One region of the Brevibacillus sp. HD3.3A genome, then DNA from elsewhere that is predicted to be linked to it. Evidence: a T-box and tRNA genes for the amino acid it is inferred to sense, from the RefSeq annotation. Region 1 holds a T-box; the other holds one or more tRNA genes.
What was found. The T-box of region 1 lies ahead of metG (methionine--tRNA ligase). A T-box ahead of a tRNA ligase gene usually reads a tRNA of that ligase, here a tRNA-Met.

Region 1 (16,096 bases):
GCGTCGCTACTCCCAATTCAGGATCTCCCGTCATGAGGACAGGTACCGACGTCTGCATTTTTTCGTTCATATTGATTTTCTTGAAATCGGCATGCAAAATGTTGCCCTGCAAAGGATGGCGTTGCAATTCGTTTACCATCACATCATGGGTAGTTCCATCCACATCCAACCGGAACGGCTTGTTTGTCGTCTGGTGACGCAAGGCCGCATCCAGCTCCCGTCCATTGATTTGAATCGACTGACTGCTTACATCGCTTCCGTACACGACACCAGGCACCCAGCCTTCACGCCGCAGCACCTTTACGGAATTGCCTGTTGTTTGGTTGCGCACTTGAGCCTTTATCGCTTCCACAAAAAAACCTCCTCGGACCCTAGCTAGTAAAAGTTTCCTCACTAGCTTGTCCAAAGGAGGTTTATTTCAATCCCCTAAAAGGGGATGCTTGCCTTAATCGAACAGCTTGCTGACAGACAGTTCTTCGTGTACGCGAATGATCGCTTCGCCAATGATCGGCGCTACGGACAGAACGGTGATTTTGTCGATAATTTGCTCTTGGGTCAGCGGGATCGAATTGGTTACGATCAACTCTTTGATCTTCGAGTTGGCGATACGCTCGATTGCTGGACCGGACAGAACAGGGTGTGTGCAGCATGCGTAAACTTCGCGGGCACCAGCTTCTACCAATGCATTGGCAGCCAGGGTGATTGTTCCCGCTGTATCAATGATATCGTCAATAATGATGGCAGTCTTGCCTTCGATATTACCGACGATGTTCATGACTTCCGCTACGTTTGGCTCTGGGCGGCGCTTGTCGATAATGGCGATTGGCGCTTCCAGACGCTCAGCCAGCTTGCGGGCACGAGTTACGCCGCCATGGTCAGGCGATACGACTACGATGTCCTTCAAGCCTTTTTCGGAGAAGTGTTTGCCCAAAATCGGCACACCGAGCAGATGGTCCACAGGAATGTCGAAGAATCCCTGGATTTGTGTTGCGTGCAGATCCATGGTAATTACACGTTGCGCTCCTGCGGTTTCAATCAGGTTGGCAACCAGTTTTGCTGTGATCGGATCACGTGCGCGCGCCTTGCGATCTTGTCTGGCATATCCGTAGTAAGGAATAACAACGTTGATGCTTTTTGCAGATGCGCGTTTCAGTGCATCGACCATTACCAAAAGCTCCATCAAATGCTCATTAACGGGAGCAGACGTTGGCTGAATAACAAATACGTCACAACCGCGAACGCTTTCATTCAATTTAATTTGGCATTCGCCGTCACTAAAGCGCACAGCTTGTGCATTTCCGAGCGGTACACCAATGTGTTCAGCGATTTCTTTTGCCAATTCAGGGTTTGCGTTGCACGTAAATACCTTCAGTTTGGGGTCGCGGTAATTAGCCATGATCTTCTCTTAGAACCTCCCGTTATGATTGCTTTTTGCCCTTGCGAGGCATTTTGTTAGCGTAATCTGGTTTATTCACTTGACGCTCACGTGCGATCGCAAGCGCATTGTCAGGCACATCCTGAGTGATGGTCGATCCTGCTGCTACATACGCATTTTGTCCAACGGTAACGGGAGCCACCAGATTGCTGTTGCAACCGATGAACGCTCCGTCCTGGACGATTGTCTTATGCTTGACTGCCCCGTCGTAATTGACGGTTATCGTACCACAGCCGATGTTCACGCCATCGCCAATTTCCGCGTCACCTACATAGCTGAGGTGAGGTACTTTGCTTCCGTCGCCGATCTTTGTATTTTTCAATTCGACGAAATCACCGATCTTCGCTTTGCGGCCAATTTGCGAGCCTGGACGAATGTAGGCGAATGGCCCGACTGCCGACTCTGCTTCCACGCTTGACTCTACCATGACCGAATAGGAAATGGTGACGCCGGAACCAACCTGCACATCTGTCAAGTCAGCCTGTGGCCCAATGACGCAATCCGTGCCAATGGTTGTCCGTCCGCGCAAAAATGTACCCGGTTGGATAACCGTATCGGCCCCGATGACGACATCTGCCTCGATATACGTAGAAGCCGGATCAATGATGGTAACACCATTGCGCATATGACCGTTGGCAATCCGCTTCCGCATATACGCTTCCGCTTCAGACAGCTGCACACGATCATTGACGCCCATCGTTTCCTCAGGGTCAACCGCTTCGTACGCCACTACCTTTTCGCCCGCTTCCCGCAAAATGCCGACAACGTCTGTTACATAGTATTCGCCTTGCGCGTTGTCATTTTTCACTTCCGCCAAGGCTTTCCATAATTTGCGATTGTCATAACAGTATATGCCCGTGTTAATTTCCTGGACCGCCCGTTCCGCTTCTGTGGCGTCCTTATGTTCCACGATTCGCAATACTTCGCCCGCCTCGTTGCGCACGATGCGCCCGTAGCCTGTCGGATCGGGGAGCACGGCGGTCAATACAGTTGCAGCCGCTTGCTGCTCTTCGTGATAGGTCAGCAAGGCGGACAACGTCTGTTCAGACAAGAGGGGAACGTCTCCGTACAAAAGAAACGTAGTGCCTTCTTTATCCTGTAAAAACGGCGCTGCCTGCGAAACGGCATGCGCCGTTCCCAATTGTTCTTCTTGCAGTGCGTAAGTAACGCCCTCGCCTAGTTTGGCGCGGACCACGTCAGCACCATGACCTACGACGACAACGATGTCCTCAACCTGCATAGAAACCATCGTATCCACAACATGCTGAACCATTGGTTTCCCACATACAGGATGCAGAACCTTGTACAGCTTCGATTTCATCCGCGTACCCTGACCAGCGGCCAGAACCACGGCATGGATCTTAGACATGTCAACCCTCCATCGTAGAAGTTCCACAATGACTATATCTTAATCATATGTGGATTTCAAGACAATCGATGCAGGATTATCGCCGTTTCCCTGACATTGCCTGAAAGTTGTTCATCTAACAGACAACATTTAATAATCTGACAAAAAGTGATATATTGATGGGCGAAAGAGGTTATATAAAGGAGGCAGGAAGGAATGCCAGCGAATGTCTACTTGCTGACCGGATACTTGGGCAGCGGAAAAACGACCTTATTGCAAAAATGGCTGACTCATCTACGCGTCCAGAACGAAAACGTAGTCGTCCTGATGAATGAAATGGGCGAGGAAGATATTGACGGCGAACAGCTGCAAGGCTTTGGCTTCCCCGTAAAAAAGCTGCTGGACGGTTGCATTTGCTGCTCGATCAAAGGGGAACTGACAGAAGGCTTGCGGGATATTTTGAACTCCCTGCAACCCGATCGCATTTTGATAGAAACAACAGGAGTCGCCGACCCGATCGATGTCATCGATACGCTTACCCATCCCGAGCTTTACGATCGCATCGAGCTGAAAGGGACGATCAGCGTCGTGGATGCTTCCCGCTTTTTGGATCTCAATTCGCGCTTCGCCTCCACAGCGGCTCTCGTGAAGACCATCCGCAATCAGGTCAAATACGCCGACCTCATCCTGCTCAACAAAACAGATATGGCGAGCGCCGAACTGGTGGAGCGCGTCAAGCAGAAGCTCGCGGAGCTAAACCCGAAAGCGCCGATTCACCAAGCGGTGCAGGCGAACATCGATCTCTCCCGGCTTCAGGCTGTGAAACGAGTCGAGCATGTGAGAGAACCCGATTCTGCCTCCCCTGCTCCCGTCCAAACAACGATCGGCCGCATGTCCACGATGGACAGGCTGAAACAATCGCTCGGCCTGAAAACGAGCACACCTTCGCTTTACAACAGCATCGATACGTTTTCCTACACTTTTAATGGGCCGGTAGACGAGAAAAAATTCGAGGATTTTTTGTATGATCTGCCCAAAAACGTGTATCGGGCAAAGGGGTATGTGCTCTTTCATGGAAAAAAAGAACTGATTTCGTTCCAGCACACGGACAATCAAGTGCTGTTCTTTCCATTCGAGAACTTCGGACCGAAACTGGTCGCTGTTTTTATCGGGGAAGGAATGGATCAACAGGAAATTACAAGAAAATTATCCAAATGTTACGGGTAATCAGACGCCGAAGCACCCTGCCAGAAATGACAGGGTGCTTTTGTATTGGGTGCTATTTTACGCACCCGCTTCGATCGTGCTTTCTTCTTCTTGACCTACGCGTTCATACTCGGTCAAAACAGCAGCTTGGATCTTTTCACGGGTAGTCGAAGAAATCGGATGGGCGATATCGCGAAATTCTCCGTCTGGTGTGCGCTTGCTCGGCATTGCAACGAACATGCCGTTGTTTCCGTCAATGACACGGATATCATGAACCACAAATTCATGGTCAATTGTAATGGATGCAATCGCTTTCATCCTACCATCCGTATTCACTCGGCGCAGTCTTACGTCTGTAACTTCCATCTAGTTCACTCCCTTTATCTATGAAACGCGTTTAGGAGTATTTCCACCCTCTGGGTAAATATTCCTGCTGATGTTATGCAATTTTTAAAAAAATATATAAATATGTTCATAACATCAACTCTTTACACGGCACATTTTTACTATCCATGTTATAAACAACGCAAAAACAGCCTAACGCACCGAGCATCAGGCTGTGTCGAATTTCCAATTATTCTATTCTTACGCTTCGATATAGGCAACGATCTCGATCTCTACTTTTACATCGCGCGGCAGGCGTGCCACTTCAACGGTAGAGCGAGCAGGCTTGTGATCGCCAAAATATTGGCCATACACTTCGTTCAATTGCGCAAAGTCATTCATGTCCTTGATGAATACGGTCGCCTTCACTACATGCGAGAGGTTTCCTCCTGCTTCTGCCAGAACAGCCTGGATGTTGGAGAACACCTGATGGGTTTGCTCCACAACGTCGCCTTCTACCAGCGTGCCGTCCGCACGCAGCGCGATTTGGCCGGATGCAAACAGAAACGGACCTACTTTTGCAGCCTGGCTGTACGGGCCGATAGCTGCTGGAGCCTTGTCAGTTGAAACAAAAGAGATTGCCATTTTGATCTACTCCTCTCTATTTTCAAAAAAACTGCCTAGCTCAATTTCAATCTGCTTGCCCTTGAAGTCGACATCTTGCAGTTTGGCAAGAGACACATACTCATCAACCAATCGCTCGGACACATCTGCTGTCGTTTCGACCAGCACGCCGCAACCAACAACAGTCGCGCGGAACTCTTGAAGCAGATCGATCATGCCGCGCAGCGTGCCGCCAGCCTTCATGAAGTCGTCCACGATCAGGACGCGGGACTGCTCGGCCAAGCCGCGGCGAGCGAGAGACATCGTCTGAATCCGCTTACTGGAACCGGATACGTAATTGATGCTTACCACAGAACCTTCCGTCACCTTGTTGTCGCGACGCACAATGACGACAGGCACATTCAAAAACATGGCTGTCGCGTATGCGAGAGGGATTCCTTTTGTCTCCACTGTCATGACCACATCGACGTTTTTGTCAGCGTAAGCAGTGGCAAAAAGCTTGCCGATCTTCGCCATAGTCGCCGGGTTGCCGAGAATGTCGGACATGTACAGGTATCCACCTGGCAAAAGTCTTTCCGGATTGGCCAATTGCTCGATCAGTTCGCGCATGAAGTGAAGGGCCTCTTCCGTTTTTACCTGGGGAATATACTTCACTCCGCCTGCCGCACCCGCCACCGTCTTGAGCTGCCCTACACCCTGGACCTCAAACGCTTCCTTGATGATCGACAAGTCTTCACTGATGGATGATTTCGCTGCGCCGTATTGTTCCGCAAACAGAGTGAGAGGAGTCAGCGTATGGGGATGGGCAAGCAAGTGCTGCGTCATGTCAACCAGACGCGCACTTCTGCGCAATTTCTTCATGGCTCTTCCTCCAAAACCGAATATTATGCTGCTAATGTATCATTTTTATACGTGTTCATGCAAGTATTTCCCCATCTTGGGAGCCTAACATTCGGACAACAAACACATCTTTGACAAAACCTCTGAGTGCATTGTAAATCCTATGTACTTTCGCTTCCTTTTGCACGAGGGCAAACACCGTAGGACCGCTGCCGGACATCAAGACACCGTCCGCTCCGGACGCGATCATCAGCTCCTTGATTTGCCGCACTTGCGGATAAAGGGAGAGCGTGACGTTTTCCAACACATTTCCGAGCGACTGGCACATTAATGAAAAGTCTTGCTCTGAGATAGCTTGAAGCATCTGCCTGGTGTCAGGATGATTGTCGATTTTGTCGACACGCAAGTTCCCGTACACATCAGGAGTGGACACACCGATCGGCGGCTTGGCCAAAATCACCCAGCAAGGAGCCGGCGTTCCCAAATGCGTGATTTGCTCCCCGCGCCCTTTTGCCAGCGCAGTTCCGCCATAGACGCAAAAAGGGACGTCAGAACCGATTTCTGCGCCAATCTCCGCCAGTTCATCCAAGCTCAATCCGAGATTCCACAGCTGGTTCAAACCGCGCAACGTCGCTGCGGCATCACTGCTGCCGCCAGCAAGTCCGGCCGCAACCGGGATTTGTTTGTCTATATACAACCGTACGCCCTGGCGCACCTGATAGCGTTCTTTTAAGAGCACTGCCGCTTTATAAGCATGATTGCGGATATCATCCGGTACGAAGCTGGCAGAGCAGTCCAGCGTAATCTCACCATCTTCGCGCAGAGTCAAGTCTACACGATCTGCCAAGTCGACGGTAGTCATCACCATTTCCACTTCGTGATAACCGTCCGGCCGTTTGGCAAGCACATCGAGAGTCAGATTGATTTTGGCCGGAGCTTTGACCGAGATACGCACGTTGTTCACCTCTGCCTACTATACTAAATTTCCTAGTCTCTTATTGTAGCATAGCCAATCTCTCCCCTGCCAGTTGATACCCCAAAAAGAATAGGATCGAGATCATTGCGGTTATTTCGAAAATTCAGCAGTGTTTTTCGGCATGAAAAAAGCCGGGAGGTCCCGGCCTTGTCAACGAGTTTGTATGATTGTATTCCTGAGATGGGATGTGTCCGCTCGCGTCCTGCCAGCGCTTATGACCGTCTGGCAGCCAGTGCTTCCTCGGCAAGCTGTACAGCTCGCTTCACCATGTTTCCCGCGTCACGCGTCGTGATGCCTCCCCAGCCCTCCGCCTTTACCGTATCGTAAAAGCCAAGCTCCTTGGCGAGTTCCATCTTGAACTGCTCTGACATCATTCCTCGTCTGCGACCCATAGCATCCTCCCTTCCCGTTGACAGGTATAGTGTGCTCCAAGTCCAGCTTTTTCATCTTCGCGCCCAAATATTTACAACCTTTTGATAGCAAAAATAAAACAGTAGAACCCAGAAGGGCTCTACTGTTGTACAAATGTGATGCGGATGTGCTCGTTATCGCGGCACACCGTCAACTCTACTGTTTCCGTCAAGATGTCGGCATAGCTGTAGGAGACCCGCTCAAAGAGTTGATCGTCGTCAAGCTTTACCACAAACACAGATGGGTATGTTTCTTCGAGGATGCCACTTCGTTCGACGGTTTTACGGCGACCTCCATTGGCCTTCAGAAGGATGCGTTCACCAATGTGCCCGTCTAAACTGCGTTTAATGTCAAGTAACGCGTTTCTTGCCATTGTTCCATCCACCTCGCTTACATCTATTATAACAGCTCAATTATATTTTGTCAAAGAAATAAAAAATTATAGCAACCCTGTAGATATTTTGTCAACGGGGTTTTTTTCAGCAAATTAGCAGATATTTGTCACCTGCTCTCCAACAGTATGTCCACAATGCGCAAAAACCTTGCTGTAGCAAGGCTTGCCGATAATAGCCCGGCCTTTATTTCCCGCATTTTTCTTGCATTCATCGACAAAAAACCCCCGTCTTTGGCTTTTTCCGTCCAAAAACGAGGGTAAAAGTTTGTCTTATTGCCCAATAAGGCCGCGCCGCAAGCCTTCGTTGGCTAGGCGGGCGAACTCCTCGATACTGAGGGTTTCGCCGCGGCGGGTCGGTTCAATCCCGATGTCAGAAAGCATCTGTATTACTTCATCCTTCTGTGTTTTTAGAAACAGACCGTTCATCAGGTTGTTCAACAAAGTTTTGCGCCGTTGGGCGAACGAGCAGCGCACCACCCGGAAAAACACATCCTGGTCGTCCACTTCAACTGGCGGACGATCCCTGACTTTGAGCCTGATGACGGCAGAATCGACGTTAGGACGAGGAATAAACACGCTGGCTGGAACGATCATCGCGACTTCTGTTTCCGCATAAAACTGCGCCGCGACAGAAAGAGAGCCGTAGTCTTTCGTGCCTGGCTTGGCAGCAATTCTCTCAGCCACTTCTTTTTGAATCATGACCACGATGTTCTCCAGAGGCAGTCTCTCTTCCAGCAGCTTCATCAAAATCGGCGTCGTCACATAGTAAGGCAGATTGGCTACGACGCTCAGCTTCTCGACCCCAGCCAGCTTCTCTGTAATGAGGGAACGCAAATCAAGCTCCAGCACGTCGCCATGCACGACCTCGATATTGTCGTAGGGCGACAGCGTGTCCTGCAAAATGGGCAAAAGCCGCTGGTCAATTTCAATCGCCATGACCTTCCCAGCTGCTCGTCCCAATTGTTCGGTCAAAGCGCCAATCCCCGGGCCGATTTCAATCGCGCCTTTTTCCTTCGTCAGGTCAGCTTCGTCCACGATATTGTGCAAAATGTTGGTGTCTACGAGGAAATTTTGGCCCAAACTCTTCTTGAAGGAGAAGCCGTACTTCTCCAGGATTTCTTTTGTTCGCGTAGGTGTGGCAATATCCTTGCCTGCTGCTTGCGTCATTGCTTACTCCCTCTCTTTATCGATGGCTTCTACAGCCGCTTTAAATTCCGCGCGAGTGATTTGAAAAGCATTCAGCCGTTGCAGCATTTGCTTGGCGTTGGCGTAACCGATCCCCAAAGCTTCCCCAAGCTTGATTCTCCGCTCCTTGGCATCGCTTCCCGACGTGAGTCCATTTTCCAGCAAATCATCGGAGGTAATCTCTCCGGCTGTTTCCGCCATCTCTGTCCGGACTTCCGACAGCGCGCGAACAATCACTTCCGGCGTGGCGTTCTCCACCCCGATGTCGCCTTTTTTCATACCGTCCTCCTGCGTAATGAAGGCGTGCTTGCAGCCCGGTACGGAACGACTGATGATCTTGCGAATGCGCTCCCCCTGGTAATCGGGGTCTGTAAAAATAATGACGCCGCGCTTCTGCTGCGCCAGCCGGATTTTTTCTATCGTTCTGGCATGGATGGCGGAACCACCCGTTTCAATCGTGTCAGCGTTCACTGCACGCTTGATGGCAGCGGTGTCGTCTCTCCCCTCCACGACGATGACCTCTTTTATTTTCATGATGTACTCCTACTTTCGTACAATGTCGCTTTTGCTAGTAGTGTTCCAAAAAAATCAGGCAAAAAGCCTGGAAATGCCGAAACGAATCCTCGCCTGAAACCGTCTAACTATCAAACAGCTTATCATGTCTATTCGCAAAACGCCAAAGACAAAGACAGGAGCGGTCTGCTCCTGTCCTATGGTTTCTGCGGCCCGATTATATAGACGGTTTTGTTGCGCTTGCGACCAAATTGAACGGCTTCTGGCTCTGTGCTCACAAACACGTCAATTTTTCCGCCGCGCATGGCGCCGCCTGTGTCTTCTGCCCGGCGATACCCTACGCCCTCAATATACACCCACCAGCCATATGGAATGACTTTTGGGTCTACTGCGATCGTGTGGCCTGCCTTTGCTTTGACGCCTGTCGCCGTACGTCCATAGCCTGGCGAGCTAGGATGCTTGCCTCCCCCTGAAGGAGAATAGGCAGTCAAAGTAACCCCGTTCAGCACTTTTTTCGGCCTGAATACTTTCCCACCACGCGAGATCATTCCCGCTGAAGCGACCAAGACCCTTTGCGATGGATCGTTGTTTTGCAGCGAAGGAGCTGCTGTTCCGACGGCCACCACTTGGTCCTTCTTTGGCACAAGCACATCTCTTGTCACCAGTTCACGGGAGACCTCCTTTCCGTCTTCCATGACCAGCTTGTAGTGTGCAATTGCCTTACCCTCTTGCCCGTTTTGCAGTACACGGGATTTACCCTTGGTTAATGCCGGATCGTTCTTGCGTATTTCCTGAAAAGCAACCCGTTCCTCGACTTTGACTGTCTGCTCGACTACGCGCTTAATTGTAATCGAAGCGTCCTTCGTCAGCGAGGCGGTCAGGGCCGGCTCTACCCGGTCCTTTTCACCCAGCGCAATGCCGCTGTCCTTCAACACGCCAGCAACATCCCGACTAAGTGTCTGTATCGTTTTAGTCTGCCCGTCAACCTGGACCGGAATGGACCAGGCTGTATGTAAAGTGATCAATGCTCCGTCTGATAGCTTCGTCTCAGGTGTTGGTTGAAGGGAATCCTTTTCCGTTACCGTAATGTTTCGCTCGGTCAAGAACTGCTGTACGGTACTAGCTTTGGTAGCTACCGTCTGGCTTTCTCCGTCCAACGAAAAAGTGACCTGTTTTGGCTGGGTAGCCTGGGCAGAGAAATAGCCAACCATGGGAACGAGCACAAGAGCAAGGATGCCGAAAACGACAAGCCCCGAATGCTTATACTTTTCCCATATCGCGCGTAACTCCATTTCCCACACTCCTTTTCCTAGAAAAGCACGAGGCTTCTCCTGTCTAGCCAGGTAAGGGTCGATGTAATTGCACCAATATTCTGGAAGTGGTCTGTACTTAACAAGGTCGGCTTTGATTGTAAGTTACTTTTTTCCCTTTGTCAAATTTACCCTCCCCTGGCCGAAGCGATAATGCTAACAGACTAGCAAAAATCAGATGGCGAATGGTAGCAGATTTCTGTCGAGAAGCTTTGTCGGATGGACAATAATCGTTCGACACATTGTTCAAGGTATGCGCCGCAAAAAACGAGTAGAACAACAGATCGCAGCACAAAAAAACGGGAAATCACGTGATATGGCGTGATCTCCCGTTTTGGCTTGCTGTTTTTTACGGCTGGAGGCGAAACAGTCGTCTTGCATTTTCTGTGGTGATTTGGGCCATTTCTTCGTAAGACAAGCCGCGAATGTTCGCCATTTCCTCGCAGACGTAACGCACGTATCCACTCTCATTTCGCTTACCGCGGAACGGATGAGGGGTCAGGTACGGGCAGTCTGTTTCTATCAACAGCTTGTCGAGCGGTACTTGGGCTGCTACTTCTTTTGGCTGCTTCGCATTTTTAAAGGTCAGCGGGCCGCCGAATGAAATGTAAAAGTTCATGTCCAGCGCCAGCTTCGCCGTCTCCCAGCTGCCGGAGAAGCAGTGCATGATCCCTCCGACCTCTGCTGCCTTTTCTTCTTTCAGGATCGTCAAAACATCCTGGTGCGCGTCGCGATTGTGGATGATGATCGGCATGTCGAGCTTCCGCGCCAAACGAATTTGCTTGCGGAATACTTCTGCCTGCACGTCTTTTGGCGACGTATCCCAGTAATAGTCCAGGCCCATTTCGCCCAGCCCCACTACCTTCGGATCGCGGCTCAACTCCTCGATCCACTCCAAATGCTCGTCGGTCATGTCTTTGGCGTCCTGGGGATGCCAGCCGATGACTGCGTATATGAAATCGTGGTTTTTCGCCAGATCCATGCAAGTCGGGATGGTTTCTGCGTTGAATCCGATGTTCACGATCGTGCTGACGCCGTTTTCCCGCGCGCGGGCGATGACTTCCTCGCGATCCTCATCAAATTCTTTTGCATTCAGGTGCGCATGTGTCTCAAATAGCAAAATAGGTTCTTCCTTTCCTGCCCCTCGTTACTTCACAATCGCTCCGTTCGGCATGCTCGGATCTACTGTCGCAAGCGTCAGCTGATCGCCTGCGGACGCTGCCAAAATCATGCCCTGCGACAGCTCTCCGCGCAGTTTCACAGGCTTCAGATTGGCTACGAGGATTACTTTTTTGCCGACCATGTCTTCCGGCGTGTAGTATTTCGCGATACCGGAAACGACCTGGCGCTTTTCATAGCCGAGATCCAGTTGCAAAATCAACAGTTTGTCGGCGTTCGGGTGCTTCGCACATTCCACTACTTGCGCAACACGCAGTTCTACTTTGCCAAAATCGTCGATACCGATTTCTTCTTTGGCATCCGCTGGTTTTTCTGTCGCTTCCGCCTGGTTTGCCGTTGTTTCGTTCACAGGTGCTTCCCCTTTCAAAGCGTCTTGTTTTTTCTTGTTTTCCTCCGCTTGGCGGCGTGCTTCTGCGGTCGAATCGTCAATGAAAGCCAGCTCAGCCTGCACGTCCAGACGCGGGAACAAAAGCTCTTTGCGGCTCACGATGCTGCCGGCAGGCAATCCGCCCCATACGCCAGCCGATTCCCAGCTTGTCGCCTGTTCGTTGCCCAAAATGCCGAGTTGGTCCCAAATTTTCGCAGGCGCCTTGGTCATGAACGGTTGAATCAGCACGGAACTGATGCGAATGCTTTCCGCGAGGTTGTACATGACTGTCGCCAGACGTCCTTTGGTTTCTTCCGATTTTGCCAGGTTCCACGGCATGGTTTCGTCGATGTATTTGTTCGTGCGGCCCACCAGTTCCCAGATGTGGGCAAGCGCATTGGAGAAACGCATTTCTTCCATATGCTCCTCGACCAGCGCCTTCGTTTTCATCGCGAGGCTGATCAGGCTGTCATCCGGTTCACCAGCATCTTGCGGAGCTGGAACTACGCCTTCGAAGTATTTCTCGATCATGGTAGCGGTGCGGCTGAGCAAGTTGCCGATATCGTTTGCCAGATCGTAGTTCAGGCGCTGTACGAACGATTCCGGTGTGAAAATGCCGTCCTGCCCGAAGTTGATTTCACGCAACAGGAAGTAGCGAACGCCATCGGAGCCGTAACGGTCAATCAGCAGCTTGGGATCGATAACATTTCCTTTCGACTTGGACATTTTTCCATCCGGCATCAACAGCCAGCCATGACCGAAAATTTGTTTCGGCAGCGGAACATCGAGCGCCATCAGCAAAATCGGCCAGTAGATCGTATGGAAGCGCAAAATGTCTTTTCCGACCATATGGACGTTGGCAGGCCAGAAACGGCGATATTTGCTGTCGTCGTCAGACAAGTAGCCAAGAGCAGAAATGTAGTTGGTCAACGCGTCAATCCAGACGTAAATCACATGTTCAGGATCGCTCGGCACTTTAATTCCCCAGTCAAATGTGCTGCGGGATACGGACAAGTCCTGGAGTCCAGGCTTCAGGAAGTTGTTGATCATCTCGTTGCGGCGACTCTCCGGTTGAATGAAGTCAGGGTTCGCTTCAATGTGCGCGAGCAGTCTGTCCTGATACTTCGACATGCGGAAGAAGTAGTTTTTCTCCTTGACCTTCTTCACTTCGCGGCCGCAATCCGGACAAATGTAACCCTTGTCGGTTTTACATTGGGTTTCTGTCCAGAACGCCTCGTCTGGTACGCAATAGTAGCCTTCGTACTCGCCGAGGTAAATATCGCCTTGGTCAAGCAGACGCTGGAACACTTTTTGCACGACTTCTTTGTGGCGCGGCTGTGTCGTACGGATGAAATCATCGTACGAGATGTCGAGCTTCTGCCACAGGTCGCGAATCCAGTCTACGACAGGATCGATAAATTCCAATGGCTGCTTGCCATCTTCGGCCGCGCGCTCCTGTAGCTTTTGACCGTGCTCGTCCGTACCTGTTAGGTAGTAGACGTCGTAGCCGCGCAAACGTTTGTAGCGCGCCAGTGCATCGCAAGCAATTGTCGTGTAGGCATTTCCGATGTGCAGCTTATTGCTTGGATAATAAATCGGTGTGGTGATGTAGTATGTTGGTTTCATGCAACCTAGCCCCTCCTAATAACATGTAGAAAAATAGAAAAGCCCACCCCAAAAAATTGGGGCGAGCTCTAACTCGCGGTACCACCCAAATGCTCCGTCTCCCTCGCGGAAAACGGACTTGGTGAGTCCAAAACAGACTCTACCCTTAACGCGGGTCAACGTCACAGACTACTGGACACGACGGTTTGGTCGCGGCTGTTCATCTGCAAGACTCTGGGTCCATGTTCGGCTTGCTCGCTTATACCGGTTTTCAGCTACCCCGGCTCTCTGGAATAAGGAGGATCGGCTTACTCTTCCCATCATGGTCGTTTGCTTTTGCTGTGCATTCCCTCATTTATCCTCTATTGTACACGACCGACCTGTTTTGTAAACATCCAGCCAGCACCATCTTTCCCGAATTATTTTCAAATGTAAGGAAAAGGGAAAGCAGAGAGAAGTAGGCTTTTTTGTCGAATAGGCGCGGTTTCATTCGACATAAAGTGACTGTTTCGACATGCATTAATCCCAGTAAATTTTATCCATAAAAATTTCCATACACTTTCCAGTTTCCTACAAAACGCTGATATATCAACTTTCTTATTTTCAAAAAACACTTTGGTTTTCAAAGATTTGTCAAAATCATGTTGACACCTTTGGGAATCGCTGGTATGATAATCCCAACAGAAAATGTCGAATATTGACGATTAATGATGAGCGTTTAACAATAGCATCGACATATGAATTTTTAGGAGGAGAATTTACAATGATGAAATCAACGGGGATTGTTCGTAAAGTAGATGAATTGGGTCGTGTCGTTATTCCAATCGAATTGCGCCGCACACTCGGTATTGCCGAAAAAGACGCTTTGGAAATTTACGTAGATGGTGAGCGCATCATCCTGAAAAAATACGAGCCTGCTTGCATCTTCTGTGGAAACGCTGATAAAGTATCTCATTTTAAAGGTAAAATCGTTTGCCAAGATTGCCTGACTGAGATGCCAGTTGTAAAACGCTAATTTTTGATAAAAAACCGATTTACATACAAATAGCCTTCGCACAGGGACAAGCTATGCGAAGGCTATTTGTGTTTTCTGAGCAAAAGAAAAAAGCCGACCTGCTAAGGCCAGCTCCTTATTCCGCTTCCTGATCGCGATGGTACTCGTTGTAAACGTCCCGTTTGGGCAAGCCGCGGTCATCAGCCGCCTGCTTGATGGCTTCTTTTTTGCTCAGGCCCTGCTCACAGTAATGGTCGACATGCCCAACGACGCTCATTTGCTGCCACCAGTCAACAGCTTCCTCTGTTTCGACAGCGCCTGTGTAGCCTTCGACAATGACGCAAAATTCCCCGCGCACTTCCCCGCTGTCCAGCCATTCCAGCAGTTCGTCAAAAGTGCCGCGAACAAACTCTTCGTAGCGCTTGGTCAGCTCCCGAGCCAAAACAGCCCGGCGGTTGCCCCACGCTTCCTGCATCGCGGCAATCGTCTTTGCAATCCGATGCGGAGCTTCGTAAAAAATCAACGTCTCCGGATAACGCTTGAGCCGTTCCAGCTCCTCGCGCCGCTCCTTGTTTTCCCGCCCGATGAATCCGCAAAAAACAAAACGGTCTGTAGGCAGTCCCGAAGCAATCAAAGCTGTCAGTGCGGCATTGGCACCTGGCACCGGAACGACAGGATATCCGGCGGCGACTGCATCGCGCACAAGATCTGCCCCCGGATCGGAGATGGCCGGCAGTCCGGCGTCGCTCACCAAGGCAATCTGCTTTCCTTCTGCCAACCATTGCAACAGCCCTTGACCGCTTGCTTCCTTATTATGCTCGTGATAGCTCACTGTGCGCTTCTCGATCTGAAAATGGTTCAGCAGCTTCCTTGTTTGCCGCGTATCTTCACAGGCAATCACATCGACCGCGCGCAGTGTTTCCAAGCACCGGACCGTGATATCATCGAGGTTGCCAATTGGCGTAGCCACCAAATACAGGACACCTGTTTCCTCCTGCGCAAAGCTGCGCTGTATATTCATTGCGGCGTCCCTCCAATCAAGTCTTCTTTTTGCTTGCGATTCAGCCGTTTGATCGCTTCCTCCCGCTTCAAGCCCCATGAACGGTCAGGCCCCTCTTCCCAAAAGACAAGCGCCAACGGCCCGCGTCCTCTGGTATACTTCGCGCCCTTTCCCTCCTGGTGCTTCGCCAGTCGGCGCAGCAGCTCCGTCGTATAGCCGGTATACAAGGAACCGTCTGCGCAGGAAAGCATGTAGACAAAGTGGCTCTTATGCGAGGGAATCTCTTCTGCCGAAATAAATTTCCTGAAGTTCCTCACAGTATTCCTCACCATTCTCATAAACAATCAATGGCGGTTGAATCCTCAGCTCCGGCTTTCCGCCCCGC
Region 2 (16,096 bases), 2.2 Mb from region 1:
ACGCGGTCGGACTGTTCTGCTACTTCCTGCTCATGGGTAACGATGATGAACGTAGTCCCATTTTCCTTGTTCATTTCCCTCATAAGATGAAGGATTTCTTGCTCCGTCTTCGAATCGAGGTTCCCCGTCGGTTCGTCAGCCAAAATGATATCCGGCTGGTTGACCAGCGCTCTCGCAATACTGACACGCTGCTGCTGACCACCGCTCAGCTCGTTTGGACGGTGATGAATCCGCCCATCCAGCCCGACGCGATTCAAAATCTCCGTCGCTTTCGCCCGACGCTTCTTGACGCTTTCGCCCGCGAAGATCAGCGGAAGCTCCACGTTTTCCAGCGCAGTCAGGTTGGGCAGCAAATTGTACGACTGGAAAATGAAGCCCATGTTTTTGCGCCGAAACAGACATAACTGGTTTTCGCTAAACTTGGAGATCTCCTCTCCGCTTACCGTCACGCTTCCTTCTTCCGGCTTGGTCAGGCCCGCGAGCAGATTCAGCAGTGTGGACTTCCCTGAACCGGACGAACCGCACAGAGCCACAAACTCGCCGCGGTTGATGTGCAGGTTAATATCAAACAGTACGGGCACCCTGAGTTTCCCTGTTCCGTAGCTGTGATTGACCCCGGTTACTGTCAGCTCTCCTTTTGTGTTGGCCATCTTTTACAGCACCTCATTCGTTCATTTCTCATACTAAAGACGCAAAAACGTTCAAAACGTAACGGCTTTTTGAAAAACAATTTTTCCCTTGTTTTGTTACAAAAAAGATGCAAGATCTTCAAAATCATGTAACAAACGCGTAACCAACTGCTGCCAAATCCGTACTACAATAAGAGAGTGAAGAAAACACGGAGGGTCGATGACCGATGACAATCTACCGCTTTTTATTTGAAACCGCAACGCGCAGATGGGTGGAAATCATCAAGGCACCAAGCATGTTTGAAGCAGCGAAGCAAGCCAAACAGCTCGCTACCAAGCGCTCCCGCACTCTGTCCACGCCAATCAGCTTTTCCTTCCACCACGCTGCTTCCAATTAATTGCATACACACATCTGCAACCGCTCCTCATCTCGGGGAAGCGGTTTTTTATTTGTGGAGATATTATTGACATCGCCGTTTTTTTCCTCTTAATATAGAGGGAGACATTACAGTGCATGACAGTAAAGATCTGCATTCACTTCGCTGCTGCACATAAGGGAGATAATCAAAATGACCATGAAAAAAGCACTCACGATTGCAGGCTCCGATACCAGCGGCGGAGCTGGACAACAAGCAGACCTCAAAACGTTTCAGGAGCTTGGCGTATTCGGATTGACAGCGCTTACTGTCATCGTGGCCCAAGACCCGCACAACAACTGGAACCATGAAGTGTTTCCGATCGATGTGGCCATCCTCGAAAAGCAGATCGAGACGGTACTGGCCGGAATCGGCGTAGACGCAGCAAAAACGGGCATGCTCGGTACAACCGAACTGGTAGAGCTTGCTAGCCGCAAAATAGAACAATACCAATTGAAAAACGTTGTCGTTGACCCGGTGATGATCTGTAAAGGCGCTGAAGCGCTCCACCCGGAAATCGCCATCAGCTTGCGTGAAGTTCTGCTTCCGCGTGCGACTGTGGCAACCCCGAACTTGTTCGAGGCGGGCATCCTCAGTGAGATGGGCGCGCTGAAAAGCGTTGATGATATGAAAGAAGCGGCAAAACGCATTCATGACTTCGGCACCGCTTACGTTGTCGTAAAAGGCGGCACCAAGCTGGAAGGCGGCCATGCCGTCGACGTTTTCTATGACGGCCAATCCGTTGAAGTGCTTGAGTCCGAGCGCATTGACACTACGTTTACACACGGAGCAGGCTGCACATTCTCGGCTGCGATTTGTGCCGAGCTGGCAAAAGGCAACTCCGTGCGCGGAGCCGTTGCTGTCGCGAAAGATTTCATTACAGAAGCGATTCGCCACTCCTTTGCCCTCAATCAGTACGTCGGTCCAACCGACCATGGCGCGTATCGCCGCAAACAGCAAGCCTAAGCTTTTGCGCAAACAAAAAACTCCTGACCGGACGAAGCATATGCCTCGGAACTGGTCAGGAGTTTTTTTCGTTCACGTTCACGCCTGCTTTTTGATCGCCACTTCCTGTTTGATCGGAGCAGCGGCCGGTTTTTTGCGCATCGAGCTTGCGGTAAAAATGATCAGCGCAGACCAGATGCAGGCAAAACTGATCAAATGCGTGGTTGTAAACGGTTCTTTATAAAGGAAGACGGCCGTGAGCAAAGAAATCGTCGGAGACAAATACTGGATGAAGCCGACAATCGACAGCGGCAAGCGCACGGCAGCCTGCGCAAACCAGTACAGCGGCATCGCAGTCGCAACTCCTGCGAGCGCAAGCAGCAACATTTGCCACCAGGCGAGAGTCGCGATCGTCTCCGTTCCGTTCGCCTGGAGCATAAGCAAATAGCCGAGAGCGATTGGAGCGACAAACAAAGTCTCCCAGGCAAGCCCGATCATCGCTTCTTGCTTTACGAGCTTTTTCGCCAGACCGTAAAATGCGAACGTCACGGCTAAAGAGAGCGCGATCCACGGAACTTCGCCGTATTGAAAGGTGACAAACAGGACGCCACAGGCTGCCAGAATGAGCGCAACCCACTGCCCTGCGTGCATTTTTTCTTTTAAAAAGATGACGCCGAGCAACACGGTAAACAACGGGTTCATGTAATAGCCGAGGCTTGTTTGCATGATCTGGTTGTTATTGACCGCCCAAATGTAAATCAGCCAGTTCGCACTGATCAGAAGCGAACAAATGGCAAGAGCCGCGAACATCTTCCCCCCGGTTACCGAGCCCCACATCGTCTTCCAGCGTTTCGTTACCTGAATAATGATTGCGACAAAAAGAACGGACCAGACGATGCGGTGAGCGAGGATTTCCCATGCACCCATTGACTGAAACAGCTTCCAGTACAGAGGGAGCAAACCCCATGCAAAATACGCCGCAACCGCATAAAAGATCCCCTGTTTCATTTTTTCTGCCTCCACCGAGTTTGCCATGTGCCACACATATAGAGTAGTGTACCGGAATTGCCGCCAAACGGCTATGTATTCATGCTCAATATAAGCGTTTCAGATACTTTCCTTCGCTACCATAGTAGTGAGTTACCTAGATAGTTGATTACCTCAGTAACACAATAAAGCAAAGCTAAATTTTTCATTGTACCATTTTTCTTACTGGTGTACAATAGGCATTATTCAACCGAGTTTAGTCATAAGAAAGGAATTTTTACCTATGACATACTGGCGTTCTGTTCTGTTCGTTTTGTTTGGCGCATGCAGCTATGGCGTGTTGTCGCTGTTCATGAAACACGCATTTGCCCTGGGCTTCACTCCCTATGAAATGAGCGGAAGTCAACTGGTTTTCGGCGGCTTGATCATGATTGTGGCGGCCTTGTTCTTCTCGCGGGAACGATTCCAGTTCAAATACTTGCTGATCCTCGCGCCTGTCAGTCTGATGATGGCTTCTACCAGCATTTTTTACCATCAGGCTGTCAGCCGCGTGTCTGCTTCGCTCGCGATCGTCCTGTTGTTCCAATTCACCTGGATCGGGGTTTTGCTCGAATCTGTGGTCGATCGCAAGTGGCCGTCAGCTGCCAAATGGGTTTCGCTGCTCATGCTGGGAGGCGGAACGGTGCTCGCCAGCGGGCTTAGCGAAGGCGGCTTGCAAAACGTGAGCGTCACTGGCCTGATTTACGGACTGCTGTCTGGCGCTACCTTTGCCCTGGTCATTTTCTTCAGCGGCCGCGTCCTGCCCGGCATGAATCCTTACTTGCGCAGCGCGATTACGATCAGCATGGCTGCCGTCATGTTGTCCATCGTCTATCCGCCAACGTTTTTGCTCAACGGACGCCTGCTGGAAGGTCTGCTGCCGCTCGGCTTGCTGGTCGCTGTATTCGGCTCCGTCATCCCGATCTTTTGTCTGGCTGTAGGCGTACCCCGGATCGGCAACGGGCTTGCGACGATTTTGAGCGCAGTCGAATTGCCGACGGTCGTTCTCTTGTCCAGCTTCGTGTTGCATGAAACAGTTACTCTCTCCCAGTGGAGCGGCGTTCTGATGATCCTGGCTGCCATCTGCGTGCCGCAAATCAAATGGCGCAAACTGTTTGCTCCGTCACATGTCCTGGAGAAAAAAGGAATGTAACCGAAAAAGCGTGTCAGTCCACCGGGGACTCGGCACGCTTTTTTCTGTGAAACACGTCTCGACGTTTTGCATGAACGGGGATGTGAGCGCTTGCGGTTAACAGTTCTCTCTCTTTTCTAGCTGATAGGAAATCGGGGTGGTCGCATGGAATGGTATGAAGAGATTGCGATTCCTACATGAAGGAGGCTTGTGAAAAGATGACGCTTGCCGTTATGCCGATTTTTCGCATTTTTGACGAAGCAAAAGCGAAGGAATTTTACGTCGACTTTCTCGGATTTCAGGTCGATTGGGAGCATCGCTATGAGGACAATTTTCCGCTGTACATGCAAGTCTCCTCGCCTGACTGCGTGCTGCATCTGACTGAGCATCACGGAGATGCGTGCCCGGGTGCGGCGATCCGCGTGCAGGTCGAGGACATCGAGCTGCTTCACCAGACACTGGCTGGCAAGTCGTACAAATACGCCCGGCCGGGTTTGGAAAAGACGTCATGGGGAACGCATGAAGTGTCTGTGACAGACCCTTTTGGCAACCGGATTCACTTTTTCCAGCCGCATCCTTTTCCGTAAGCTGGGAGAAGCTGTTTCCCGCGAAAAGACGAGAACACAAAAAAGCCCAGCCAGGCTCGTGCAAGAACCTGCTGGGCTTTTCCCTTTTGCTGTATGGGGCGATCGATGGGACTTGAACCCACGAGTGCCGGAGCCACAATCCGGTGCGTTAACCCCTTCGCCACGACCGCCATGGACACAATCAGATCAGGTAGCGGCGGAGGGAATCGAACCCCCGACCTTTCGGGTATGAACCGAACGCTCTAACCAGCTGAGCTACACCGCCAAACGCTATGGAGCGGGTGATGGGAATCGAACCCACGCGACCAGCTTGGAAGGCTGGAGTTCTACCATTGAACTACACCCGCAAAACAAAGGCACGTCCACTCGCACGCTTCTGCGACCTACTCGCCAGCGCAAGTGGCTTTGCGAACTTCTGGCTCATCTTTGCGCCCAGAGGTTCTTTTCTGCATTTTATTGTAACACACGTGAAATTAAAGTCAAGAATAGCGAAAATAGACCCGCAAGACCCGTAACCCGTAGCCAAGCCCGCTTTTGTTACGAGTCCTGTGGAGCAACAGCGCACAGCAAGCTGTGCCGAAACATTCAGACAGAATCGGCCTGAGGAACGATCCGGTACACACAGCGATTATGCCCAGCCAAAATATGTTCGTCCCGCGTTATCGTCAAGCCAGCGCCGAGCACGGCCTGAAACATCTCCAGTTCCTTGTTGCACAAGCCGGAACAGGCCCTTGCCGCCTCGCAGATCGGACAGTGCTTCTCGACAAAATAAAACGAGCCGTCTTCGTTGGCAATGATCTCTGCCATATAGCCTTCATCCGTCCGCGATTTGGCCAAAGCAAGCAATTTTTCCTGCAACGGCAAGCTAAGCGGCGCCTTGCTCTGATAGTCCAGCACTTGCTTGCGGTTGCGAATTTCAATCAGCTTCTCCAAGCCTTCCTCGCCGAAAGCTTCCTTCATCGATTCGATCAAGCTGACAGTCAAATCGGCATAGCCGTCCGGAAACAGGCGGTTTGCCTCAGAGGTCAACGCCCACATTTTGGCCGGTCGGCCCATTGAGCGCGGTTCCTCGGAAAAAGTGACGAGCCTTTGCTCTTGCAGGTCGTATAAATGCTGCCGCACCGCCATGGCGGTCACCCCCAGCTCGCTCGCCAGCTGATTGGCGTCCATGGCGCCGTTTTGCTTGAGCAGATTGATGATCGACCGCCTCGTTCTTTCTGCCCCGTCTTTTGCATTTGTGTTCGACTTTTTCAATCCCATCACCTTCAAAATTCGGACTGTCTAGATTATAAAGAAAAATATTGACAAAGTCAAAGCACAGGTATAATTTGTTAATTAAAGAAATTTCTTTACAAAGTATCCGGATACTTGGCCGCTCTGTTTACAATCCGCGAAGGAAGGTGACCAGCTTGTCTGCACAAAGCATTTTTGGCCCGCGTTATCTTGCTTTATCGATTGGGATCATTTTGTCAGCGATGGCGATCGGTTTCGAAGGATTGGCCGTCACAACAGTCGCTCCGGTCATTGCTGGCGATTTGCAAGGGATTCATTTGTTCGGCTGGATATTCAGCGCTTATTTGCTGGCGCAAATTGTCGGTACGCTCGTGGTCGGCCGTCAGATTGACCGAAAAGGGCCTGCCCTGCTTTTCACCATCGCTGTCGCTTTGTTCGCGCTCGGACTCGTCGCAGCCGCCATCGCTTCCAACATGTACGTCATGATCGGTTCGCGCGTCTTGCAAGGCTTCGGTGCGGGAGCCATGTACACTTGCATGTACACGGCCATCTCGCTGAGTTATCCCGATGAACTTCGCGCCAAAATATTGGGTTCACTAGGCACTGCTTACGTGCTCCCCTCCATGCTCGGGCCCTATGTAGCCGGATTGATTGCCGAACACTTTTCGTGGCGATTCGTCTTTTGGGGCGTGCTGCCTTTCATGCTTCTTGCCGTGCTTCTCACGCTGCCTGCCTTCCGCAAGCTGACGATCCCCGCTGTTCCAGCGAAAGACGAATCCGGCGTGGTCGGCCTGTCTGTGCTGCTCGCGGTCGGAACCGGGCTGTTTTTGAGCGGACTTGGCATGCTGCCGCAAGCATGGGGAGTCGCGCTCATCATCGTGGGCCTCGCTTTGATGGTTCAACCTCTCCGCAAGCTGCTGCCCTCAGGAACCTTTACTTTTCAAACTGGCTTGTCGGCTCTGCTCGCTTCCCGCGGACTCTTTTTCGCCGCCTATGTCTGCACGCAAAATTTTCTCGTGCTCGCTTTGACAAAAACGAAAGGGCTTGCTCCGGACAAAGCGGGGCTGATCGTGGCAAGCGCGGCGTTCAGCTGGTGCATCGTGGCGATTTTGCAGGCTCGCTGGGACGCAGCCGATCAAGGTCGCGGACGCTCGAAGCGAATCACGCTCGGGATTTTGCTGATGCTTGTCGGGATCGGCGTCATGCTGTGGGTGCCATCCCTGACGATTGCGATGGCGGTGATCGGGGAAGTCATCATCGGGATCGGCATCGGATTGGCGCATACCGTAAGCGGAACAGTCGCCTTCACTCTGGTCAGGGAAGGGGAAGCTGGTCAAGTATCTGGCAACCTGCAATTCGCGGACTCCTTTACCCCCGGCGTGGCGGTCGGGATCGGCGGAGCCGTAGTCGCCATGAGCCAAACCGCCGGAATGTCCATGGCCGCAGGAGTTACAATCGCCATGGCCTTTAACCTCGCGCTGATTTTGCTCAGTTTGGTGGCGAATGCGCGAACCAGGCAAAGTCAACCAAGCAAACAGACATCTGCCTAGCCTTTTTCCACAAAAAAATCCCCGCTTTCCTGCGTCTGGCAAAAGCTTGCCGTTCGCAAGGAAACGGGGTTTTTCATGTCCACATGGCGGGAAACTGCTCCAGTGTCAAGACGCCGGTGAATGCATCGTCCAAGTTCCAAAAGCCGAAGCCATGCTCCACTCGGGCTGGCAGCATGGCTTCGGCTTGCTTGACCTGGACTGGCATCAGCAAGAGCAGTCCGGCGGAGAATCGGCTTGGCAAAAAGACAGCACGGCATTTCCGGTCACATCGGCGAAATACGCTTCCACGACGCGGCGAAAATGTTGCGCAGCACGGGAAATATACCGACTTTTGTGCCATAGCAACGTAATCTCTCGTGCCAGCCGCTGATCCTCGATTCGCAAATAGTGGACTTGTTCGTGCAGGCTCCTCCCTGTGCACGGAATAAAAGCAATGCCGATCCCTGCTTCCACGAAAGTGACGAGCCTCGCAGGTTCATCGCCCTCGTACACATAGGCAGGCTCAAATCCGGCTTCGTGGCAAACCGCATCCACCAAGTCGCGTGTGGCATACCCCCGTTTGACTCCGACAAACCACTCGCCTTGCAGCTCAGCCAAAGCGACACTTCGCCGTCCAGCCAGTCGGTGGTTTTTGGGCACAGCGACGAGAATCGGATCGAGAAACAATGTCTGGCATTGGATTTCGTCGTCCTGTACCGGAAAAGACGACAGGCAAAAGTCCGCCTCCCCGCGCCTGAGCGCCGCCAGCATCTCTTGCGTAGTCACCATTTGGACGTGAAAGTGAATCATCGGCCATTGTTTCCGAAATTCACTCAAAATCCCGGGCAGCGTGCTCGCATTGGTTACCGCCAACTTGAGTGTTCCGTACTCAGCCTGGGTCCAATCGCGAATTTCCCGTTTGCCTTCTTCCAGTTCCAGCAAAGCCCGCTCAGCCCGGAGTAAAAATCGGCTGCCGTGCTCGTTTAAACGCAGCCTTCTGCCCACTCTATCGAATAGTGGAGCCCCCAAGTCCTCTTCCAGCCGCTGAATCGTTTTGCTTAATGACGATTGCGTCACATGCAGGCTTCGGGCAGCCTCGGTCACATGCTCCAGCCTGGCTACCGTGAGAAAATATTGCAACTGCAAAAGTTCCATGCCGCCATCCCCCTTCCATTCATTCCTTTTAATCAATGAAAGTATAGCATCAAATGCGTTGGAATAAATGAAGGGTTTCCCGTACGATGACAGCAATAACGTATGGGAGGAACAAACATGGAGATTCGTCAAAAGTGGCTGATGGTCGCCGTCGGACTGGGCATCTTGCTGAATCCGCTAAATTCATCGATGATCGCCGTTGCCATTGCCAGACTGCAACAAGTGTATGCTTTGGACTTTGCTACCGTTTCCTGGATTCTGTTTTCGTTCTACATAACGAGCGCAATCGCGCAGCCCGTGATGGGCAAGGCCAGCGATATGTTTGGGCGAAAACGCATTTTTCTCGTCGGGCTGGTCATCGCCGGGATCGCTTCGTTGCTTGCCCCCTTCTCCGCCACGTTTGGCTGGCTTCTTGTTTGTCGCATCGGGCAGTCGATTGGCACGAGCATGGTCGTGGCAGTCGGAATCGCCATCGTGCGGCATCATGTTACGGAAAAGCAAGGGACGGCGCTTGGCGTGTTATCCTTGTTCCAGTCCACGGCGGCTGCCATCGGCCCTTTTATTGGCGGAGTGCTCATTCATTGGTGGGATTGGCCTTCTATCTTCTTCGTCAACCTTCCGTTTGCTTTGGCGAGTTTTTTGCTCGTGTGGAAAATGATTCCGCACGACGAGCCGTCCACGTCCGTAACCCGGCAGCTTTCCTTGCGCCAATGGATTGCGCTGTTGGACATCCCGGGAATTGCCTTGTTCACAGCGGGGCTTGTCGCCTTGCTCATCGGCTTTTTCCAGGCGAAGTCGGCCGGGCCTCTCGCTTATGGCAACGTCATTCTCGGCGGAATCGGCCTGGTGATCTTGGCGGTCTTCATTCGTCACGAGCTGCGGGTATCGTCACCGTTTCTGCCTTTGCGCGCATTCGCCAAATACCGTGCCATGACATGGGTTCATAGCGAATTTGTCCTCGTCAACGTCGTGTTTTACGCGATATTTTTCGGCCTGCCGGTTTATTTGCAAACCGTTCGTCACGTCTCCGAGCTGCATACCGGACTCTTGATGTTAAGCCTTGGCTTGGGGTCGTTGATCGCGTCGCCATTAGCCGGACGCTGGATCGACAAGTCTGGACCCCGCCCTGCTTTGCTCGTCTCTGCTGTCTTGATGCTCTTCGGCGCTGTCTGGCTCGCGATGTTGAATCCTGCCTCCCCGGTGATCAGCGTCTGTGTGGCATTGGCAGCGTTTGGCGTAAGCAACGGGCTGAACAGCGTAGGCATGCAGGCCGCCTTGTTCCGCTCCACGCCAAAAGAGATCATTGGCGTCGCCACCGGATTGTTCATGACAGCCCGCTACGCCGGGACGATCCTCGCCTCGCTACTGGTCGGCCTCATTCTTCAGGCAAAAGGGGTTGTACTTTTTGCAGCCGTCCTCTTCCTGCTCGCCTTGTCTCTCTTGTTCATCAACGGGCGACGCAAAAGCTTGGGACAACCAGGGGAATCATAAACATGCGAAAACGGACCGAAACAAAGCTGCTTCGGTCCGCTTCTCATTCCATCTCGCTTGCAAGGCTTTCTTTTCCGGTGGCTGTTTCGCCTATTTCCCCGCCAGCTTGGAAAAGTTGTCGGCAGCCAGGCGGATCGCCAGCACGCTGCCTGTATTCAACGAGTTATCAAACAGTAAAACTTGGTTGTTTTTGACTGCCTTCAACGAGTTCCATACAGCCGATCCTTGCTTGTCCTGGATGGCTGCTTGGGCAGCGTCAAGCTTGTGCTGAATGATGATGTAGTCGGGATTCATTTCCGCAAGGGCTTCCAGGGAAAGCTCGCCCCCCTCTTCCGGGTACTGATCTGGCTTTTTCAGGCCAAATCCTTCTGTCTCGTTGTAGTAAACCGTATTTTTCGTCCCTTGGGCGGTAAAACCGTTTTTGCTGCTCACCCGCAGCAAGGCAAACGTTTTTGTTTTCAGATCGCCCAGCCGCTCTTTTGTTTTGGCGATCTTCTCTTTCGTATCTTTGACGAGCTGTTCGCCCAATTGTTCTTTTCCGATCGCCTGTGCGCACAGCATGGTGGCGTTTTCCCATTTGTCACTGTAGTCAATTTGAATGAAGGGCGCGATTTTCGACAGATCGTCGTACTGGGCATCGCCATGGCCTTTGAAGCTGACAATCAGGTCAGGCTTTGCCGCAATGATCGCTTCCAGGTTCAAATCTTTGCCGCTGCCCAGATCGATAATCTCCGCCTTGCCCACATACGGCTGCAAGGTCGCGTATTCTTTCAGCGCACTCTCTGCACTGCCCGAGGCAATCGGCGGCACGTCCAATGCGAAAAAGTAGTCAAGGAACAGAGGATGCAGCACAGCAATGCGCTTCGGCTGCTCCTTGATCGTCACTTGATGACCTGCACCGTCGGTAATCGTCCTTGGCCATTCGCCTTTTGACGAAGAACTCGCGGAAGGCGTCTGCTCCGTTCCCCCTCCAGCGCAGCCAGCCAGCACTCCCATCAGCAAAACTAGCGAAAAAATGATTCCTGTCCATCTATTCATGTCGGTTCCTCCAGCATCGTTTCATTCCTGTATTGAAAACCTGGCCTTGCGCTTTCCGTTTGCTCCCCTGCTGCCGATCATCCCTTTCTTTTGCCATGGCTGCCCGCCTTGTCTTCCTCAAAGCAGCAGCACTTTCATGACGAGTCCAATTGATAATCATTCTCGACAATTAGTGTAGCAAGGGCGCTCGCAATTGGAAATACACAGAAACCTAAAGGGACATGCACAATTCTCCAAAAACGCCGCTGTTCTGGCGCGACAGACGCGGATCGCCCTTCCGGAAACAGCGGCACTCATCAGGGAGCAAACACTTCAGAATAGCCAAATCGGCCCGTCCTTTTGGAAAAAGGCACGAGCCGATTGGCGAACTATGATGCGGTTGTGTGAATACGGGTTGCGCTTATAATTTGTGCTTGCCCTCCACGAGCATATCGGCAATCAGATTGATTTGCGCTTGGACAGCAATCGGGTCGTACGGCCAAAAATAATCGGTGTCCATCTGGTAGACATGCCCTTTTTTGACGACGTCCAGCGTATTCCAGATCGGACTCTCCGGGTCAAGGCCCGCCTGCTTGCCAGACTCGACAAACAGGTAGTCGCCCGAAAACTCTTTGACCTGCTCCAGCGAAATCGTCATGTTCTCCTTGCCCTCATCGACGAATTTTTGCACCTGTGGCGGCCGTTTCAGTCCGAGGTGCCTGTACATCGCTTCCGCTCCTCGCCACAGACCTTGCCCGTAAACGACCAGCTGCTTTTCAAACCCGCCCATGATCGCCACGGTCGCATTTTCGTCGACGACTCCCTTGATTCTTTGTTTGGCTTTGGCAACGGTGTCGTTGAAGGAGGCAATCCACGCCTCGGCTTCTTTTTCCTTGCCTAAAATCTCGCCAAACGCCCGAATTTGATCGCGTGAGTCTTTGAAGGTCGTATGGACGAAGACGATCGTCGGCGCGATTTTGCTCAACTGCTCATACAGCTTGGGATCATCGCTCAACGTAACGATCAGATCGGGATTGAGCGACAAAATTTTCTCGACGCTGCCGGCGTCAATCGTTCCGATATCCTCGATGCCAGCCGTCTGTGATTTGATGTGCGGCGAATCGATATCCCAAAACGGCGCTCCGACAGGCTTGACGCCAAGCGCCAGGAACGTAGCCAAATATCCTTGGGCGACAATCCGCTTCGGCTCAGCGGGAATTTCGATTTCTCCGTTGACGGTCTGTATTTTTCGGGTGGCTGGCTTGCTCGGTTCGTCAGACGCAGCAGCCGTGTCTTTTTGCCCCTCCGGTTGCGGATTTGTTCCTGCGGTACCGCCGCATGCAGCCAGCAACACCGTCATGACCAGCAGCCACATGGCCAATTTCATCAGCGGCCGGGATACTCGCTCGTTTGTTCTGTTCATCCTGCACAGCCCCTTCTTGCTTCATAATGAGAAAAGATCAAAGCAATAACGATAATCATTATCATTAAAATCCGTACTCATCATAGCAAGCTTTTCCACAGGCCGTCTATTTCATAATGTTGCCGCTTTTTATGGATAAATGTTCACTCCGACTCACCAGCGATCAGGCAATTCGTCTGGATGCGCAGTTGCCGCTCCAATGCCATGCCGCCGCTGCTCCAAAATTCGTTCAAGGACAGTCGGTACACCCGTCCCTTTCCATGCATGCTCGCCAATACATGCTCTCCCTCGTCACTCTGGTCGTCGCGGGCATCGATCACAAACATATGGTCTGCCATGTAGTCGGGCAGCCTGTCTTCCGTTATCCAAAGATGCTTTCCTGGCACGAGTACATCGCGGCGCACAGTTTCAGGCGGGCGGATGCCAAGAGCTTCGTACAAGTTAAACGCTCCGCGAGCTGTTTTGTCCCAAATGAAGATGCCGTCGCTACGCCATTCATAGACGGCTGCCGTCTCCCCTCTGTCAATCAATGCGCGCAGACTTTGTCTCGCTTCGTCAACTTGTGCCTGATATTTTGTCAGCCATTGCTGTGCTTCCGATTCTCTGCCAATCAGCTTGCCGATCAGCTGCATTTCCGCCAGAGGGTCCAGCTTGGCCCATTCCAGAGCGAGGACAGGCGCGATCTTCTCCAATTGCTTCATCCGGCCCGGCGTATGGTAAAAGTATGTAGGCGCCAAAATGAGATCCGGTTTCAGCTTGCCGAGCTGTTCGTCATCGTACGCTCCTTTGATGATCGGAACATCGCGCAATTCCTCCTGCAACAGGAGCGAGCCGCGCACCAATTCGGCATCTGTGGCTACAGGCGTGACACCGAGCGCCAGCAAGGCCCCTGCGAATTGAAAGGCCGCGATTTTTTTCGGGGCCGGACGACTGCGAAACTCGCCGGGAGACATGCCTGTCAGCTGCTTGAATTTTCGGCTCAAATATTCGCCGTTGCTGTAGCCAACTTCAAGGGCAATCTCGTTGATCGTCATGGTCGACGCCAGCAAGTGCTCTTTAGCCCGGTCAATCCGTACACGATTCAAATATTCGGAATAGCCCCAACCCAGCTTTTTGGCAAACATCGTGGAAAAATAGCTCGTATGAAACCCGGCCAGACGCGCCAGCTCGGAACGGGTAATCGGGCTTCGGTAGTTCTCGTCGATATACGTGATCGCCCTGTGAATGGAAGGCTCCCAATCCAGCTCAGGTGTCGTCTCATAGTGCAAAACGAGCTGCATCAGCTCTTTGAAAAGGTGGTGGTGCCGCTCCGCTTTTGCCGTATGCCCAGACGGATTCGCCTGCAAACGCACGAGTTCGTTCACGAGCACAGTTGCCCGATACGGCAGTTTGTTGGTGATCCAGCCGCTCGCTGGCAAACCGCTGCGATCATTGCGGTACATAATGGTGTCGTCATCGTGCTGGGCCAACCGATAGCTTTCGAAGCAAATGCGGCAGACAGCCGGAAGTTCCGCCCCGTCCCGGACCAACGTAACCGAGTCGCCCGGACGCAAAAACAGCATCCTCATCGACTCCAGCTGTAGCGTTTTCTTGCCATCGTTCACGCGAATCCGGCCCGTCATGGGAGTGAGGATCGTAGGCGCAAAGCACGTAATCTCGATGGACGGCTGCGTGCTTTCCCACTGCATGATGCCGCCTTCTTTCCAAACGTGAAGGGTTGCTTCCATAAAAGGAATGTCACCTCTTTCGCTGCCAGTTCTTCTTTTCTAGTTATACCACAACTCCCGAGCGGCACAAGACGTACGCCAGCAGGAGCAGCTTGAGGCTCCAACTTCCAAAAGCCGATCTTCCTGTTGGGGAAAGTCGGCTATGTTTCTTCTATAGCCTTGCCGTGTTGCCAAAGCAAAGATTGTCGTGCTAGTATACCAATTATTGGATTGACACTTTTCAGCAATAAACCAGCATCTCGTGCAATCCATACTAACAGTACAAACACGCGAAGGTGAACAAATGCTAAAAGTAAACCGCGATGACGCCCGGCCCATCTGGCAGCAACTTTTGGATCAGGCGATTCATAACATTACAACCGGAAAATGGCCGCCAGGCGAGCTGCTGCTCCCGTCCCGCGAGCTTGCTCCATTGGTTGGCGTTTCCCGTTCAACGATACAGATCGTTTACGAGGAGCTGTACAGCCGGGGTTACACGGTAACCTCTCGCCGCGGCGGAACGAGAGTGAGCGAATGGATTTATGCAGCTCGTCCGGCAGAGGAGGCTTCGCCCCCGGAGCTTTTTCCGCCCGAGTTGCCTTTATTAAACGATGCGGTCGGCCAGTTGCACAGTTGGTTCGGCGCTAAAGACAATCCAAAAATAGCGATCGATTTCACTCCCCACGAGCCGTATTTGGATGAGCATTTTCAAAGAAATTGGCGGCAATCCTTTTTGCAGGCTACCACAGAAACAAGCCTGGACAGTTGGGCTTACGGCGATCCTTATGGATTTTTGCCGCTGCGGGAGCAAATTCAACGCTATTTGTCGCTCGAACGGGGCGTTCATGTGGATAGCGACCAAATCCTGTTAACCTCTGGCGCACAGCACAGTCTCGATTTGATCGCGCAAGCGCTTTTGCAAGAAGGAGAGACGGTTTCGGTAGAAGATCCCGGCTTCCCTGCTGCCTGGATGGCGATGAAGTATCGGCGTATGCAAGTTGTTCCCGTTCCGGTTGACGAGTACGGACTTTGCGTCGACCATGTTCCCCCTGCGTCCAAGCTTGTGTTTGTTACGCCGTCGCACCAGTGTGCGGTTGGCGTCATTTTGTCGGAACCTCGCAGGCAACAATTGTTGCGCATGGCTGCCGAGCGGCGGTTCTGGATTGTCGAAGATGATTACGACAGTGAATTTCGCTATCGCGGTGATCCGCTTCCAACTTTGTTCAGTCAACGACCTCAAAACACGCTGTACATGATGAGTTTTTCCAAAATGGTCGCTCCCGGCATTCGCCTGTCGGCCATCGTTGGTCCCAAAGCGGCCATTCGCCAGCTCGCTCGCGTTCAGGAATTAACCTACCGCCATCTTCCGATCATGGAGCAATTGACGCTTGCTCATTTTATCGAACACGGTCATTTCATGCGCCATATGCGGCGAGTTCGCAATGTGTATCGGCGCAGGCACGAGGCTATGACAAAAGCGATTCTCTCGACGGGGCTTGGCGAACAGTTCACACTGAGCGGCGTGGAAACGGGCTTGCACATGCTTCTTGAAGCCGAGCAATCGTTTGCCGAAGAAGCCGCGACGAACCTGGCGCTCGAACAAGGAATCCGGGTTTATCCGCTCAGCAAGTATTGTTTGGAAAGCGACCGGAAAGGTTTTGTCCTCGGTTTTGCCAAAGTAGACGAACGAGCCATTGCAGCAGGCATAAAACGTCTAGCGGGGATGCTTTTATGACGCAAGCATCCCCGCCTGTTTTCCCCTAGTCGTCCTGACGCGCATGTTCATTCCAGTAATAACTGTCCGGCA

Region 2: it has a tRNA-Met gene. The T-box ahead of metG (methionine--tRNA ligase) is inferred to sense a tRNA for this amino acid. The anticodon was not compared.

The regions. Positions count from the first base shown of each region.
Region 1 covers NZ_CP085874.1:107,241-123,336, reverse strand. The annotation lists gene HP435_RS00750 (50S ribosomal protein L25) at 1-352, opposite strand, end outside; gene HP435_RS00745 (ribose-phosphate diphosphokinase) at 446-1,396, opposite strand; gene glmU (bifunctional UDP-N-acetylglucosamine diphosphorylase/glucosamine-1-phosphate N-acetyltransferase GlmU) at 1,419-2,804, opposite strand; gene HP435_RS00735 (CobW family GTP-binding protein) at 3,000-4,010, shown strand; gene spoVG (septation regulator SpoVG) at 4,068-4,355, opposite strand; gene HP435_RS00725 (RidA family protein) at 4,575-4,958, opposite strand; gene purR (pur operon repressor) at 4,965-5,798, opposite strand; gene ispE (4-(cytidine 5'-diphospho)-2-C-methyl-D-erythritol kinase) at 5,854-6,732, opposite strand; gene HP435_RS00710 (small, acid-soluble spore protein, alpha/beta type) at 6,966-7,145, opposite strand; gene veg (biofilm formation stimulator Veg) at 7,265-7,537, opposite strand; gene rsmA (16S rRNA (adenine(1518)-N(6)/adenine(1519)-N(6))-dimethyltransferase RsmA) at 7,829-8,725, opposite strand; gene rnmV (ribonuclease M5) at 8,729-9,277, opposite strand; gene HP435_RS00690 (resuscitation-promoting factor) at 9,454-10,548, opposite strand; gene HP435_RS00685 (TatD family hydrolase) at 10,916-11,686, opposite strand; gene metG (methionine--tRNA ligase) at 11,714-13,738, opposite strand; T-box leader at 13,793-14,050, opposite strand; gene HP435_RS00675 (AbrB/MazE/SpoVT family DNA-binding domain-containing protein) at 14,481-14,732, shown strand; gene rsmI (16S rRNA (cytidine(1402)-2'-O)-methyltransferase) at 14,848-15,732, opposite strand; gene HP435_RS00665 (GIY-YIG nuclease family protein) at 15,729-16,043, opposite strand; gene HP435_RS00660 (tRNA1(Val) (adenine(37)-N6)-methyltransferase) at 15,979-16,096, opposite strand, start outside.
Region 2 covers NZ_CP085874.1:4,014,700-4,030,795, forward strand. The annotation lists gene HP435_RS18560 (ABC transporter ATP-binding protein) at 1-650, opposite strand, end outside; gene HP435_RS18565 (hypothetical protein) at 857-1,027, shown strand; gene pdxK (pyridoxine/pyridoxal/pyridoxamine kinase) at 1,199-2,011, shown strand; gene rarD (EamA family transporter RarD) at 2,090-2,998, opposite strand; gene HP435_RS18580 (EamA family transporter) at 3,261-4,169, shown strand; gene HP435_RS18585 (glyoxalase superfamily protein) at 4,367-4,735, shown strand; tRNA gene HP435_RS18590 (tRNA-His) at 4,830-4,905, opposite strand; tRNA gene HP435_RS18595 (tRNA-Met) at 4,927-5,000, opposite strand; tRNA gene HP435_RS18600 (tRNA-Gly) at 5,009-5,082, opposite strand; gene HP435_RS18605 (helix-turn-helix transcriptional regulator) at 5,321-5,989, opposite strand; gene HP435_RS18610 (MFS transporter) at 6,136-7,518, shown strand; gene HP435_RS29120 (hypothetical protein) at 7,592-7,723, opposite strand; gene HP435_RS18615 (LysR family transcriptional regulator) at 7,723-8,652, opposite strand; gene HP435_RS18620 (MFS transporter) at 8,770-10,143, shown strand; gene HP435_RS18625 (ABC transporter substrate-binding protein) at 10,234-11,181, opposite strand; gene HP435_RS18630 (ABC transporter substrate-binding protein) at 11,582-12,583, opposite strand; gene HP435_RS18635 (helix-turn-helix domain-containing protein) at 12,727-14,310, opposite strand; gene HP435_RS18640 (MocR-like pyridoxine biosynthesis transcription factor PdxR) at 14,594-16,024, shown strand; gene HP435_RS18645 (YggS family pyridoxal phosphate-dependent enzyme) at 16,050-16,096, opposite strand, start outside.